Regions from separate parts of the Streptomyces daliensis genome, predicted to be linked through region 2. Evidence: predicted binding sites of a transcription regulator. Region 2 holds the regulator's gene; the other holds the start of a gene.
The links. The regulator HspR, encoded in region 2, represses chaperone genes until heat shock. The targets are predictions, from matches to a motif close to TTGAGNNNNNNNNNCTCAA.
Positions count from the first base shown of each region.

Region 1 (8,000 bases), on a different contig from region 2:
CACCCGTATCCACCCGCCGTGGAGATCGACGGCCCAGCGGGCGATGGCGAGACCGAGCCCCGTGCCCCCGTCGCCCGCGCCCTGCCCGCCCTTGGCGCCCTGCGTACGGCTGAACCGCTCGAAGACCCGGTGCCGCTCCGAGGCCGGGATGCCGGGGCCCTCGTCCAGCACCTCGACCTCCAGGCTCTCCACCCCCTCGCCGGGGCGCGCCCTGACCGTGACCCGGCCGTGCGGCGGGCTGTGCTTGACCGCGTTGTCTATGAGATTGGCGACCACCTGGTGCAGCCGCTCCGCGTCGGCGTGCGCGGTCAGCTCCGGCGGTGACACGTCCAGGTGGAGATGGACGTCCGTACGGGCGTGCCCGGAGCCCTTGCTCATGTTCGCCTCCTTGAGCACGCCCGCCAGATACGGCCACACCTCGAAGCGGCGCGAGTGCAGCGGTACGACACCGTTGTCGAGCCGCGAGAGGTCGAGCAGGTGCTCGACGAGGCGCCCCAGCCGCTCGGTCTGGCTGAGCGCGGTGCGCATCGTCTCCGGATCGGCCTCCGAGACGCCGTCCACGACGTTCTCCAGTACGGCGCGGAGCGCCGCGATGGGGGTGCGCAGCTCGTGCGAGACGTTGGCGACCAGCTCCTTGCGGTGCTGGTCGACCGCCTCCAGATCGGCGGCCATCCGGTTGAAGGTCTCGGCCAGCTCCCCGAACTCGTCGCGCCGCACCTGCCCCACCCGGCGCGAGTAGTCCCCGTCGGCCATGGCGCGCGCCGCCTCGGTCATCTCGTCGAGCGGCGCCGTCAGTGCCTGCGCCACGAACTGCGTGACCAGCAGCGACGCGATGATCGAGAAGATCGTGATCACCCGCAGCTCGGTCGCCGAATAGACGGCGAACAGGGCGAGCAGCGTCGTGATCACCACGGAGACGATCACCAGCGCGCCCAGCGCGGCCTTCACCGAGCGGTACGGGTCGAGGGGCTTCAGCCACTCCCACACACGCGCCCAGACGCGGCGCAGCACGGGGCCCCAGCGCGGCCCCCACTTCTCCTCCCAGTCGCGCTCGACACGCGCTCTGACGCGGCGTGCGAGGCGTACGAGGGGGGTCCGCAGGGACCGCGACAGCCCGGCCAGGTCGGTCATGTCCCAGTGCCCCTGTGCCGTCGCCGTCAGGATCCGTCGGCGGTGGACGCCGGGGAGGCCGACGGAGTCTCCAGCGCGTATCCCACGCCGTGCACCGTACGGATGCGCTCGGCTCCGATCTTCCTGCGCAGGGCCTTGATGTGGCTGTCGACCGTGCGCGTGCCGGAGGCGTCCGCCCAGTCCCACACCTCGGCGAGCAACTGCTCCCGCGAGAGCACCGCGCGCGGCGAGTGCGCCAGGCACACCAGCAGGTCGAACTCCGTCGGCGTCAGATGCACGTCCTCGCCCGTGACCCGGACCCGGCGCTGCGCGTGGTCGATCTCCAGCTCGCCGAGCCGGAGTATCCCGCTGCGCGGCGTGTGCGCGGCGAGGGTGGCCCGCTCGACGCGGCGCAGCAGTACGTGCACCCTGGCCGCCACCTCGCGCATGGAGAACGGCTTGGTCATGTAGTCGTCGGCCCCGACGCCCAGGCCGACCAGCATGTCGGTCTCGTCGTCCCGCGCCGTGAGCATGAGCACCGGCACCGGGCGCTGGGCCTGCACCCTGCGGCAGACCTCCAGCCCGTCGAAGCCCGGCAGCATCACGTCGAGGACGATGAGGTCCGGCTGCCATGCCTCCGCCGTGTCCACGGCGGCGGGCCCGTCGCCCGCCGTCTGCACCTGGAAGCCCTCGGCGCGCAGCCTCATGGCGATCGCGTCCACGATCGTCGGGTCGTCCTCGACGACCAGGATGCGGCGCTGGGCACCAGGGGTGGCTGCGGCGGCTGCCGTGCTGCCTTGTGTCTGAGTTGTGTTCTTCTGGTCCATTCGGCCCCGCCCCTGCTGTGCGCCGCGGTGTGTTGTGGCTTGTTCGTGTGCGTGTGGCAGCAGCGTAAGGGCCTCGTGTGGGCTGCGGCTACGCCGGTTTGGTTGCGAAGTGGACCACGTCGGGGACGCCTCGGGCGACGCTGATCTCTTCGGTACGGACCCTTGTGAATCCGGCATTCCGCAATGTGTCGTCGAATGTGGGGGAGGGCTGGGCCGACCAGACGGCCAGCACTCCGCCGGGCCGCAGCGCCTCGCGGCACAGGGCGAGCCCGGACGGCGCGTAGAGGGAGCCGTTGTCCTCGGTGACGGTCCAGCCGGGCCCGTTGTCCACGTCCATGCACACCGCGTCGTAGCGTCCGGGGGCCGCGCGCAGATGGGACAGCAGGTCGTCGTGCGCGACCTCGCAGCGCGGGTCGCGCAGCGCCTCCGCCGTGACCGCCGACAGGGGGCCGTCCCCCCGGTGCCAGTCGATCACCGCCTCCTCGCGCTCGACGACGGTGACGCGTCCCCAGCGCGGCTCCGCCGCCGCCTCGGCCAGCGAGAAGCCCACGCCCAGGCCGCCGATCAGCAGTGCCGGCGCGTCCGTGCCAGGGGCGAGACGGTCCAGGCGGTCCAGCGCGGCGCGCACGAGCAGGCGCTCGGAGCGGCCGTCGGAGGTGTCCATGAGGAAGCACCCGTTGGCGATGATCTGGAGCAGCTCGCCGTGCCGCCGCAGGACGACCTCCCCGTAGGGGCCTTCGCGACGGTCCAGGACGACGGGTCCTGTGGTGGTGTCGGGGTGAGGGCTCGGGAACGGCATGGGCGCCATCCTCGCAGCGGCGTGCGGGCTCGCGCGGGTGGTTTACGGGCGCCTCCGGGGGCGACGGGAAGCCCACGGCGGGGCGCCGTGTTGACCCGGGACGGGGTGGGGCGGGGTCCGGGACCCGGCGGGGTGGGGCGTTTGCTCACAGCGAACACGCCTCCGGGGCGGGAACATCCACACCTCCCAGAGCATTGAGTCCACATAGCTCAACTTGCCTGCCGAGGGAGAGATCATGGCTTCGACGTCCGCAACGCTCACCCTGCCGGTGCTGCCCCTCGATGACGAGGTCGTGCTGCCGGGCATGGTCGTGCCCCTGGACCTGTCCGACAGCGACGTACGGGCCGCCGTGGAGGCCGCACAGGCAGCCGCGCCCCGGGGCGAGAAGCCACGGGTGCTGCTCGTCCCGCGCGTCGACGGAAACTACGCGGACACCGGCGTGCTCGGCCGCGTCGAACAGGTGGGCCGCCTCGCCGACGGCGACCCCGGCGCCCTCATCCGCGGCCTGCACCGCGTCCGCATCGGCTCCGGCACCACAGGGCCAGGCGCCGCGCTCTGGGTCGAGGGCACCGAGGCCGAGGAGGCCGCGCCTGACCCCGTGCCCGGCCAGGTCGCCGAGCTGATGAAGGAGTACAAGGCGCTGGCCACCGACTGGCTCCGCAAGCGCGGCGCCTGGCAGGTCGTGGACCGCGTGCAGCAGATCGAGGACGTGGGCGCCCTGGCGGACAACGCCGGATACTCCCCGTTCCTCACTACGGACCAGAAGATCAGGCTCCTGGAGACCACGGACCCCGTCGAACGGCTCCGCCTCGCCACCGAGGCGCTCCGCGAACACCTCGCCGAGCAGGACGTGGCCGAGTCCATCGCCAAGGACGTCCAGGAAGGCGTCGACAAGCAGCAGCGCGAATTCCTGCTGCGCCGCCAGATGGAGGCCGTCCGCAAGGAACTGGCCGAACTGAACGGCGATCCGGAGGACGAGGGCGAGGACTACCGCGCCCGCGTCGAGGCCGCCGAACTCCCGGACGACGTGAAGAAGGCGGCCCTCAAGGAGGTCGACAAGCTGGAGCGCTCCAGCGACCAGTCCCCCGAGGGAAGCTGGATCCGCACCTGGCTCGACACCGTCCTGGAACTGCCCTGGAACGAGCGCACCGAGGACGCCTATGACATCTCAGGGGCTCAGCGCGTCCTGGACGAGGACCACGCGGGACTCCAGGACGTGAAGGAGCGCATCACCGAGTACCTCGCGGTGCGCAAGAGGCGCGACGAACGCGGGCTCGGCGTCGTCGGCGGACGGCGCGGGGGAGCGGTGCTCGCCCTCGTCGGCCCGCCCGGCGTCGGCAAGACCTCGCTCGGCGAGTCCGTCGCGCGGGCCATGGGGCGCAAGTTCGTCCGGGTCGCGCTCGGCGGCGTCCGCGACGAGGCCGAGATCCGCGGCCACCGCCGCACGTACGTGGGCGCACTCCCGGGGCGCATCGTCCGGGCCGTCAAGGAGGCCGGCTCCATGAACCCGGTCGTCCTCCTCGACGAGGTCGACAAGGTCGGCTCCGACTTCCGCGGCGACCCCGCGGCTGCCCTGCTGGAGGTCCTGGACCCCGCCCAGAACCACACCTTCCGCGACCACTACCTGGAGGTCGAGCTGGACCTCTCGGACGTGGTCTTCCTCGCCACGGCCAACGTCCTGGAGGCCATCCCCGAGGCGCTGCTCGACCGTATGGAGGTCGTCCAGCTCGACGGGTACACCGAGGACGAGAAGGTCACCATCGCCCGCGACCACCTGCTGCCCAGGCAACTGGAGCGCGCGGGCCTGGCGGCGGACGAGGTCGGCATCGACGACGAGGCACTGCGCAGGCTCGCTGGCGAGTACACCCGCGAGGCGGGCGTACGGAACCTGGAGCGCGCCGTCTCCCGCGTCCTGCGCAAGGTGGCGGCCCAGCACGAGCTGGGCGAGCAGAAGCTGCCGCTCACCGTCGGCGCCGACGCGCTGCGCGAGCTGATCGGGCGGCCCCGCCACACGCCCGAGTCCGCGCAGGACCCGGCCGAGCGCCGCACGGCGGTGCCCGGAGTGGCGACGGGGCTGGCGGTCACGGGCGCGGGCGGCGACGTCCTCTTCGTCGAGGCGTCCCTCGCGGACCCGGAGACCGGCGCCTCGGGCCTGACCCTGACGGGACAGCTCGGCGACGTGATGAAGGAGTCCGCGCACATCGCGCTCTCCTACCTGCGCTCGCGGGGCGCCGAGCTGGAACTGCCCGTCGGCGATCTGAAGGAGCGCGGCATCCACCTGCACGTCCCGGCGGGCGCCGTCCCCAAGGACGGCCCGAGTGCGGGCGTCACCATGACGACGGCGCTGGCCTCGCTGCTGAGCGGGCGCCAGGTGCGTCCTGACGTGGCGATGACCGGCGAGGTCTCGCTGACGGGGCGGGTGCTGCCCATCGGCGGCGTCAAGCAGAAGCTGCTGGCGGCGCACCGGGCGGGGGTGACCACGGTCATCATCCCGAAGCGGAACGAGCCCGATCTGGACGACGTCCCCGAGGAGGTGCTGGCCGGCCTCGACGTCCACCCCGTCTCGGACGTGCGCCGGGTGCTGGAGCTGGCGCTGACCCCGGCGGAGGCGGGCGCGGGGGTCGCGGAGGTGCCGGTGGCGGCGTGACGCGGGCGCGGGTGCTGTGCGGGCCCGGCCCGGTCCGCGCCGGAGGACTCCGGCCGTGGTGTGACGGCCGCGGCCGGTGACGACGGGTGGCCCTCCCCAAGGGGAGGGCCACCCGCTTCGTGTGTGGGGGGTTGGCGAGGGGGCGAGGTGACGGATGACAAATGATGAAATCTGTTAGTTGATATCCGTCATCTGTTATCTGATAGCTGCTACCCGTCAGCCGTCAGCCGTCAGCCGTCAGCCGTCAGCCGTTCGCCAGTACCTTGAGCCTGTCGTACGCGCCGTTGAAGACGTTGTGGTCGCCCACGATCGGCCCTGACGACGTGTACTGCCAGAAGGTGTAGAAGCCCCAGCCCGCAGGCAGTGTGCCGGGCGAGGAGGCGTAGCGGGCGATCCACAGGGGGTTCGTGGAGCCGAAGCTGCTGTTGTTGCCGGTGCACTGCGACCACCAGTTGGTGGTCGTGTAGATGACCGCGTCGCGGCCGGTGCGTGCCTTGTACGTCGTGGTGAAGTCGCGGATCCAGCTCACCATGGCGCTCTGGCTCAGCCCGTAGCAGGTGGCGCCGTACGGGTTGTACTCGATGTCCAGGACGCCGGGCAGCGTCTTGCCGTCCTTGCTCCAGCCGCCGCCGTTGGTGGCGAAGTAGTTGGCCTGGCTCGCGCCGCTGGAGTTGTTGGGCAGCGCGAAGTGGTAGGCGCCGCGGATCATGCCGATGTTGTACGAACCGTTGTACTGCTGGGTGAAGTACGGGTTCTTGTAGCTCGTCCCTTCGGTTGCCTTGACGTAGGCCCACTTGACGCCGCTGCTCCACAGCGACGACCAGTTGACGTTCCCCTGGTGGCTGCTGACGTCGACGCCTTCCACCGTCGCGGCCAGGGTCGGCGGCGGGGTGCCGTCGGTGGGGTCGCCCTCGTGCTGCTGCACGCCGGCGCCCATCCACGCCTCGCCCGGCTTGATCGGCGAATCGTCGTGGGGGGCTGCCGCCGCCGCGCCCGGCAGGGCGAGGAGGAGGGCGATCGCGGCGAGGAGGGCCCCCGCCGCGCTGAGGAAGCCGCGTCTGCGGCGGATGGTGCGGGATCCGGTTCTGGGCATCGCTGCCTCCGAAGACCTCTGTGGGGGTGGAGAGATGGGGGCGGTGCGGGTGGTCCGGCATGCCCGTGGTATGGGCATGTCAGGTGAACGTACGCGCGTAGACAAGGGGTGGGAAGGGCGCCCGGGTGGTGCCGTTGGTCTACTCCTGCGAAATACTGGCGGAGCTGCGACGATCCCTGCCGCTGGCAGAAACTTTCTTGACGGTAAACGCCGGAGAGGGCGCTGACGTGCACAAGGCCCGGACCCAGGACGACCCCGCGATGAAGCCCGAGGATGGTGTGGACCACTCCGAGGGGCACACCTATGCCTCCGAGTTCCTCGATCTGGAACGCGAGTTGGCGGTCTTCCTGCGCCGCGCCCGTGCCTCCTCCGGCGAGATGGCCCGCGAGGTGCACCCCGAGCTGGAGCCCGCCGCCTACGGGCTGCTCGTGCGCCTGGAGGACGCGGGGCCGCAGCGGGCCACGGACCTGGCCGCCTACTTCGGCGTCGGCAAGGCGACGATGAGCCGCCAGTTGCGTGCGCTCGACGTCCTCGGCCTCATCGCCCGCACCCCCGACCCCGCCGACGGCCGGGCCTCGCTGCTCCAGCTCACCCCCGAGGGCAGGGAGCGCTTCACGCGGGTGCGCAACGCGCGCAGGGCCGAGTACGGGCGCAAGCTCGCCGCCTGGGACCCCGCCGAGATCGCGGAGCTGGCCCGGCTGCTGCACCGCCTCAACGGCACGGCCGAGTCCGACCCGGAGGCGACGGACCCCGAGAGCGCGTAACGCGCCCCGCGGCGCCCCGTCACGTCACCGGGCCGCCCCCGGCCCCACTCCGCGCAGCTCGACGTCACAGCTCGGCCAGCAGCGCCGTCGCGTCGTCGTGGCGCTTGCCGCGCGGGGCGCTCGCGGCGGTCTCGGCCGTGCGGACCCGGGCCACCAGCGCCGCCGGGCCCTCCTTCCGTACGAGCGCGAAGAGCCCCGCCCAGTCGCCGAGCCTGAAGGTCTCCACCCAGCGCGTCGCCCCGTCGGTGAGGGCGAGCAGGGCCCGTACGTCGCCGCGCGGGGTGGTGCCCGTGACCGCGCGGGCCGCGACGGAGGGGTCGGCCGCAGCGGTGTGGAAGCCGGTGCCGTCGGGCGCGTTGCGCAGGGCCTCCACCGCGCGCACGTACGCCTCCGAGGCCGCGGCACGCTCGGCCGTGTCAGGGGCCAGTGCCCGCACCCTGTCGCGCAGTGCGTGCACGTGGGCGGGGAGTTCCCCGAGCCGGGGGTCCAGCACGGGGGTGACGGAGCCGTCCGCGCGCTCCAGCAGCAGCGCCGAGTCCGAGAGCACCAGGTGCTCGACCGTGTCCGCTTCCCAGCGCGCGGCGACCACGGTCGCCTGCGGCGTTCTGCTGTGAGAAAGGTCACAGATTGAACTGTGTGCGTCGGCGGTACGGGCGATGGCCTCGGCGAGGCATCCGGCCAGGGGCATATCCCGCTGTGAACCGGACAGTTCGAGCATCGCGCCCCCGAGGCGCGCCGTGAACCAGGGGACGCCGTGCGT
Region 1 covers NZ_BAAGSO010000120.1:31,886-39,885, reverse strand. Annotated here, with positions in the region: gene ACYVOO_RS34675 (HAMP domain-containing sensor histidine kinase) at 1-1,131, opposite strand, end outside; gene ACYVOO_RS34670 (response regulator transcription factor) at 1,158-1,937, opposite strand; gene ACYVOO_RS34665 (spermine/spermidine synthase domain-containing protein) at 2,026-2,736, opposite strand; gene lon (endopeptidase La) at 2,972-5,383, shown strand; gene ACYVOO_RS34655 (lysozyme) at 5,628-6,476, opposite strand; gene ACYVOO_RS34650 (MarR family winged helix-turn-helix transcriptional regulator) at 6,737-7,240, shown strand; gene ACYVOO_RS34645 (protein phosphatase 2C domain-containing protein) at 7,305-8,000, opposite strand, start outside.
Region 1: a site for HspR is predicted at 2,931-2,949, ahead of lon (endopeptidase La). Genes of this name have one in related genera too.

Region 2 (8,000 bases):
ACGCGGCTCCTTGGACGCCTCCTCCTCGGCGGCCGAGGCCGCCTCCAGCTCGCGCTCCAGGGTGGGGATCTCCCCGTACAGCAACTGGGAGGCGGCGGCGAAATCGCCGTCCCGCTGGGCGCGCTCGGCCTGGCCGCGCAGCTCGTCCAGCTTCTCCTTCAGCTCGCCGACGCGGTTGAGGCCCTGCTTCTCCTTCTCCCAGCGCGCGGTGAGGCCGCGCAGCTCCTCCTCGCGGTCGGCCAGCTCGCGGCGCAGCCGCTCCAGCCGCTCGACGGAGCCGGGGTCCGTCTCGTTGGCCAGCGCCAGCTCCTCCATCTTGAGCCGGTCCACGGCGCGCTGGAGCTCGTCGATCTCGACCGGTGAGGAGTCGATCTCCATGCGCAGCCGCGAGGCGGCCTCGTCCACGAGGTCGATGGCCTTGTCAGGGAGGAAGCGCGAGGTGATGTACCGGTCCGAGAGCGCGGCGGCGGCCACCAGGGCGCCGTCGGAGATCTGGACCTTGTGGTGTGCCTCGTAGCGGCTCTTGAGCCCGCGCAGGATCGCGATCGAGTCCTCGACGGTGGGCTCGGCCACCAGCACCTGCTGGAAGCGGCGCTCCAGCGCGGCGTCCTTCTCGATCCGCTCGCGGTACTCGTCCAGCGTGGTGGCGCCGACCATGCGCAGCTCGCCGCGCGCCAGCATCGGCTTGAGCATGTTGCCCGCGTCCATGGCGGAATCGCCGCCGGCGCCCGCGCCGACGACGGTGTGCAGCTCGTCGATGAAGGTGATGACCTGGCCGTCGCTCTGCTTGATCTCGGAGAGGACGGTCTTCAGCCGCTCCTCGAACTCGCCGCGGTACTTCGCGCCCGCGACCATGGCGCCCAGATCCAGCGCGACCAGCCGCTTGTCGCGCAGCGACTCCGGTACGTCGCCCTTCACGATGCGCTGCGCCAGGCCCTCGACGACGGCGGTCTTGCCGACGCCCGGCTCGCCGATGAGGACGGGGTTGTTCTTCGTGCGCCGCGAGAGCACCTGGACGACGCGGCGGATCTCCTGGTCACGGCCGATGACGGGATCGAGCCTGCCCTCGCGGGCCGAGGCGGTGAGGTCCGTGCCGAACTTCTCCAGCGCCTTGTAGGTGCCCTCGGGGTCCGGGTTCGTCACGCGCTGGGCGCCCCGGCTCTCCTGGAAGGCCGACAGCAGCTTCTTGTCCGTGGCGCCCTGCTCCTTGAGCAGCTTGCCGGCGGGGCCGCCCTTCGCGGCGATGCCGATGAGCAGGTGCTCGGTGGAGATGTAGGCGTCGCCCAGCTCCTTGGCGCGCTGCGTGGCGTCCGCGATGACGGAGAGCAGATCGCGGTCTGGCTCCGGCTTGGCGACGGTGGAGCCCTGGACGCTGGGGACGGCGGCGAGCAGGCGCTCGGCGCCCGAGCGGAGCGCCGCCTGGTCGGCGTCGGCGGCGGCGATCAGGTCCTGGATGTTCTCGTTGTCCTCGCCCTCCAGCAGGGCGAGCAGCAGATGGGCCGGGGTGATGTCGGGGTGCCCATCGGTCACGGCGCGGCTGTTGGCCGCGCTGATCGCGTCCCGGCTCTTGTTGGTGAGCTCGGCGTCCACTGTCCTGCGCTCCTCCTGTGTCGGATCCCTCTGCTAGGTTCAGCATCCAGCAAGTTGAGTCTATTCCACTCAACTATCCTCCGGCTAGATTCGTTCCCATGACGAGCACGAACCCGACAGACGGCGGCACGAGCCCCGCGCCCCGCCCGCGTTCCCGCGTCAGCGACGAGCCGGGGTTCCTGGCCTTCTGGCGCGAGCGCGGCTACGCCACCCTCACCACCGCCCGCCCGGACGGCACCCCGCACGTGGTGCCCGTCAGCGTGACGTACGAACCCGGAACCAGGACCGCGCGTGTCATCGCGAGCCGGGGCAGCCGCAAGGTCCGCAATGTCGAGGCGGCGGGCGCCGAGGGCATGCGGGTGGCCCTGTGCCAGGTCGAGGGGCGGCACTGGGCCACCCTGGAGGGCCGCGCCCGGGTCCGTACGGAAGCGGACCTCGTCGCGGAAGCGGAGCGGCGCTACGCGGAGCGGTACGGGCGCGCGCCCCGGCCCAACCCCGACCGCGTCCTCATCGAGATCGCGGTGGACAGGACGATGTCCCGCACGCCGTGAGAGGGCCGTGTCCGGGACGCGCGCCGTCGCGTGTCCCGGGCACGCGACGGCGCGGACAGCCCGTAGCACCGGGCCGCCCGCGCCGCGGGACAGCTTCCTGAACCAGCCCGTGAGCCTCTCGGCCCGTCAGCCGCCGCCGACCCGCGCGAAGAGCGACCGCGCCGACGCCGGATACGGCCGCCCCAGCAGCTCGTCCTGGTCGCCGACCGAGGTGACGGCCACCAGCGTGCCCGCCTGCTTCGCCGAGTCGTAGTTCCGCAGCCAGGGGCCGCCGCTCACCCCTTGGGTGAGCTTGCAGGGCTTGAGCGCGAGGGCGCCGACGTTGGCGTCGGCGATCTCGCCCCTCTTGTAGAGGTGGGCGTTGCCCGAGCAGTAGTGCAGGGTCTCCCCGTCGTACGGCGGCGCGACGGGATAGCCGAGCGTCGCCGTCCTGCCGCCCCCCACGGGCTCGAACTGGAGCGTGTTGCCCGCGCCCTGCGTCTCCTGGATGGTCCTCCCGTTCCGCTTGGCGACCTTGAGGAAGGCCCAGTCGTGCGGCAGCACCTGCTCGACCTGCTTGTTGACGTCCCACTGGGGTGCGGTGTGCCAGGACTCGATCTTCCACCCCTTCTTGACCACGGCCTCCGCGCCGCCCGCCCGGTCGTAGCCGGGGAGGAAGTACATGGCCTGGGGTTCGCTCTTCTGCTCCGGGCTGCGCACGCAGTGCGCGGCGGTGGCGAGAACGCTGCCGTTGGGGGAGTCGACGATGGCGGCCGAGCACACCTCGCCCTGGCCCCCGGGAAGCTGGGAGACGAGCTTCCCGACGGTCTTGGAGGTGCCGCCTGGCCACCTGTCGCCCGGGGAGTCGGGCAGGGGTGCGACGGTGGGCGCCGAGGCGCCCATGACGGCGAAGGCGGTGGCGGTGGTCACGAGGGCGGCTACGGCCGCACGTATCGAGATCATTCCCCCACGCTCCTGGCCGGGGGCACCGAACGCCCACTCACGTTCACCTGGTCGGGTCACGCGCGCGGTATTCCGGTGCGGTGCGCGGGTCACGCTTGACGCGCCCCCGGCGTACAGGGAGGCCGGAGGCCGGGGCGGGCGCACACGAGAGGGCCGCCGCCTCCTGCTGAGGCGACGGCCCTCCCGCACACCGTTTCCGCACACCGCTTCCGCTGCGCGCGGGTCCCGCGGAGGCTTACTCGAAGGGCTCCAGCGAGATCGTCGCGTCCTTCGGGGCCCCGTCGTGCACCAGCGACTCCTGCGCCCCGACGTCGTCAAAGGCGAAGGCGTACGCCTTGCCGTCCTCCATCTGGCCGTGCACCAGGCGGGCGTAGTGGTTGGTCACCTTGTCCTGGTAGAAGCCGGAGTTGTCCGCGTCGGGCTGCTGGTTGTTGGTCAGCAGCGTGCCGCGGTTGAGCGCGGCGCACAGGGTGCGGGAGATCGGGCCCCGGACCTTGTCGTTGGGCGCGTCCAGCTTCTTGTAGCAGCCGAAGACCGAGTCGGAGTCGGGCTTCTCGAAGGAGGTTACGACCTGGCCGGAGCCGTCGGTGAAGTCCATCTTGTCGCCGTTGACCTTGCCGGTGAACTTGGTGTCCGGCTCCTCCTTGAACGGCGTGACGGTGAGTTCCTCGTTCTGGTACTTCTCCCAGACGCGGTTGATGTAGTCGTCCAGCACATCGCCCGGCAGGGAGCCGTTGCCGGTGGCGTGACCGGGAGCCAGGACGCGCAGTGGGGTGCCGTCCTCGCGGGTCTGGACCAGGTTCTCCCAGCCGCCGCCCTGCTCCTTGAGCCCGTCGATGACGGCCTTGTAGCCGCCCGGCTTGAGCTTGCCGGTCTCCTTGGTGGAACCGTCGCCCGAGGTCAGGCCCACGGAGTACGGCGCGGAGAACATGTCCACCTGGGTGGAGTTGAGCCACAGACCCGAGTCGTTGAGCGTGTACTCGGTCCAGTTGAAGAGCTTGTCGTGGTTCGGGTCGCTCTCGTTCTGCACGGCGGGCTGCACGAGGCCGCCCTCGGCGAGCTGGAACTCCAGCTTGTCACCGTACGAGAAGTAGACCCGGCCGGAGAACTTCGGCAACTGGATGGTCTTGGTCTCGCCGTTCTTCGGGCCCTCGAAGGAGGCGTCGGGCGCCGGGATGGGCGGCGCGCCCCCGCCCGGCCAGGCGTGGAAGGCGCCGCTCTCGTCGGCGTATCCCTGCGTGCCCGAGGCGAGTTCGGTGCCGATGACGTAGACGTGGACCGGCTCGTCACGTCCCGAGTTGTTCTTGAGGGTGAGCGGAATGGTGTCCGCCACGGCCTCGGCGTTCGCCGAGTCGGCCTTGTCGCTCGAAAGCATGTTGGTCGGCAGGCCGTTGGCCTGTCCGGTCACGATGATTCCGGTGGCGATGGCCGCGGCGGCAGTGGCGGATGCGATCAGCCTGCGCTTGGTCAGCCTGCGTGGGGGGAGCATCCTGTTCCTCCTCAGCGTGGGGGGCGGAAAACGTTGTCAGGTTCACAGCAGGTACGGACCATGTCAACCTCTTGAAGAAGGTGAACTGTCCATCTAGACCCCGGAGTTAAAGATCTGAACATCACTCGCCCCTTCGGTCGGACAGCCTCACCAGCGGTTGTCCGGCACGGACACCGCCCTGTGGAGTGGGGGGACGGCGGCGCGCCAGGTGAACTCATGGGGCACTACGTGCGGTTGGGGCTACTGGTTCTCACGTGACGGCACGCATCTGCGACGGGATGCTTATGGGGCGCTTAAGAGGTGCTTAAGGCGACGCACGCGCGAGGGCCGGGACCCGGCGTGTGCCAGGCCCCGGCCCTCGATGTCCGGTGCTGTGTGGTGGTTCCCCGCGTCTGCCCGACGGCCCCGGACCGGCCGAACCCGTCTCGCGTCAGTCCCGGCGCCTCAGTCCCGGTGCGTCAGTCCCGGCGCTTCTTCGGCCGCCACACCACGAGCGCGCTGGACTGGTGGACGTCCTGGTACGGCACCAGATCGCGGCGGTACGACGCGTGGACCTGCGCCTCGCGCTGCTGCATCGCCGCCGCCGCGCCCTCCACCGCCTGCTGGAGTTCGGCGACGCGCGCCTGGAGCGCGGTCACCTGGTTCTCCAGCTCGATGATGCGCTTGATGCCCGCGAGGTTGATGCCCTCGTCCTGGCTCAGCTCCTGCACCTGGCGGAGGAGTTCGATGTCGCGCGCGGAGTAACGACGACCGCGCCCGGCCGTGCGGTCGGGAGAGACCAGGCCGAGGCGGTCGTACTGGCGGAGGGTCTGCGGATGCAGACCGGAGAGCTGAGCGGCGACCGAGATGACGTAGACCGGCGACTCGTCCGTCAGCTCGTAAGGGTTGTTCCTGCGTCCACCTCGGCCGTTCACATCTACTCTCCCTTCGCGGCCTTGAACAACGCCGCCCGCGGATCCTTCCCCGCTGTCGCGTCGCGGAAAGACTCCAGGGTGTCTCTCGCCTTCTCGCTCAGATCCTTCGGTACGGCTACCTCAATAGTGACCAGCAGATCCCCTCGTGTCCCGTCCTTGCGCACGGCTCCCTTGCCACGGGCCCGCATCGTGCGCCCGCTCGGGGTACCGGGCGGGAGCTTCAGGGTGACGGGGGGACCGCCGAGCGTGGGGACCTTGATCTCGCCCCCGAGCGCCGCCTCCGGGAAGGTGACGGGCACGGTCACGGTCAGGTTGTCGCCCCTGCGCCCGAAGACGGGGTGCTTGTCGACGTGGACCACCACATAGAGATCGCCGTTGGGCCCGCCGCGCTCACCGGGGGCCCCCTTGCCGCGCAGCCTGATGCGCTGCCCGTCGGAGACGCCCGCGGGGATGCGGACCTGCATGGTGCGCGAGCTGGTCGCCCGGCCCGAGCCCTTGCACGTGTCGCACGGGTCCTGGGCGATCAGGCCCCGGCCCTTGCAGTCCACGCACGGGTCCGTCAGCGAGAAGCCGCCACCGCCGCCGCGCGAGACCTGCCCCGTGCCGACGCACGTGGGGCAGACGCGGGGGCTGCCGTTCTTGTCGCCCGTACCCGCACACGCCTTGCACGCGGCCGACGAGGACATCCGCAGCGGGACCGTGGCCCCGTCCACCGCCTCGGTGAAGCTGAGCGTCACCTCGGACTCGATGTCCTGGCCACGGCGCGGCTGCGTGCGCGTGCCACCGCCGCCCCGGTTGAAGAGGCCGCCGAAGACATCGCCCAGGCCGCCGCCGAAGCCGCCCGCGCCGCCCGGACCACCGGCACCGCCTCCGGCCTGACCGGCCCCGAAGAGGTCGCTCAGGTCGAAGTTGAAGCTGCCGCCGCCCGGGCCGCCAGCGCCGCCGGGGCGGAAGCCGCCGTTGCCGAAGAGGGTGCGCGCCTCGTCGTACTCCTTGCGGCGCTTGGGGTCGCCGAGGACGTCATACGCCTCCGACGCGTCCTTGAACCGCTCCTCGGCCTTGGCGTCGCCCCGGTTGGCGTCCGGATGGTTCTCGCGGGCGAGCTTCCGGTACGCCTTCTTGATCTCGGCCTCGGTGGCGTCCTTGGGGACGCCGAGGACCTTGTAGTAGTCCTTCTCGATGAAGTCCTTGGTACTCAACCCCGACGTCCCTCCTCCCACTCACCGGTCCAGCTGTCGCCGTGGCCAGCCTGGTCAGCCCTCGTCCGGGCCACCGTTCTCCTCTTCGTCCGCCGGCTCTCCGTCCTTCGGCGAAGCCGGTGCCCCCGGCTGGGCGCCGGGCTGCGGCTCGGCCACGCCGACCCGCGCCGGACGGATGGTCCGCTCGCCGATTCGGTACCCGGGCTGGAGGATCTGCACGCACGTCGTCTCTGTGACATCCGGCGAATACGAGTGCATGAGCGCCTCGTGGACCGTCGGGTCGAAGGGCTCGCCCTCCTTGCCGAACTGCATCAGGCCCATCTTCGCCGCGACCATCTCCAGCGATTCGGCCACCGACTTGAAGCCGCCGACCAGCTCCCCGTGGTCCCGGGCCCGGCCGATGTCGTCGAGCACGGGAAGGAGCTCCGTCAGCAGGTTCGCGACGGCGACCTCCTTGACGGCGGCGCGGTCGCGGTCGACCCGGCGGCGGTAGTTCTGGAACTCCGCCTGGAGCCGCTGGAGATCCTGCGTGCGCTCGTTGAGCGCGGTGCGGGTCTGGTCGAGCTGAGCCACGAGCGAGGCGTCCTGGAGGTCCGGTCCCTGCATGTCCTGGATGTCCTGGTCGTTCTCGTGAACGTCCCCGGCCCGGTCCGCCGGGCCGCCCGCCTCCTCGGAGGGGGCGGCACCGGCGGCCTGCGCCGCAGCGTCTTCGGGCTGTGCGGCGTCTGCTTCGGCGGGGACGTCGGGCTTCTTGTCGAAGCCCGGGGTCTCCTCCGTCACGCGGCACCGTCCTTGGGCTTCTGCTGCTGCTCGTCGTCCACGATCTCGGCGTCCACGACGTCGTCGTCGCCGTCGGCCTTGGCGTCACCCGCGCCCGCGGCACCGGCACCCGCCTGGGCACCCTCTTCGCCGCCCTGCGCGGCCTGCGCGTCGGCGTACATCGCCTGGCCCAGCTTCTGGCTGGTGGCGGCGACCTTCTCGCTGGCCTCGCGGATGGCCGCGGTGTCCTCGCCCTTCAGCTTCTCCTTGAGATCGCTGACGGCCGTCTCGACCTCGGTCTTGATGTCGGCCTGGACCTTGTCCTCGTTGTCCTTGAGGAACTTCTCGGTCGTGTAGACGAGCTGCTCGGCCTGGTTGCGGGTCTCGGCGGACTCCCGGCGCTTGGCATCCTCGTCGGCGTACTGCTCGGCGTCGCGCATCATGCGCTCGATGTCGTCCTTGGGGAGCGCGGAACCGCCGGTGACGGTCATGCGCTGCTCCTTGCCGGTGCCGAGGTCCTTCGCCGACACGTGCATGATGCCGTTCGCGTCGATGT
Region 2 covers NZ_BAAGSO010000008.1:69,025-77,024, reverse strand. Annotated here, with positions in the region: gene clpB (ATP-dependent chaperone ClpB) at 1-1,590, opposite strand, end outside; gene ACYVOO_RS02410 (pyridoxamine 5'-phosphate oxidase family protein) at 1,689-2,141, shown strand; gene ACYVOO_RS02405 (trypsin-like serine peptidase) at 2,268-3,083, opposite strand; gene ACYVOO_RS02400 (glycoside hydrolase family 64 protein) at 3,319-4,572, opposite strand; gene ACYVOO_RS02395 (heat shock protein transcriptional repressor HspR) at 5,031-5,486, opposite strand; gene dnaJ (molecular chaperone DnaJ) at 5,489-6,685, opposite strand; gene grpE (nucleotide exchange factor GrpE) at 6,740-7,465, opposite strand; gene dnaK (molecular chaperone DnaK) at 7,462-8,000, opposite strand, start outside.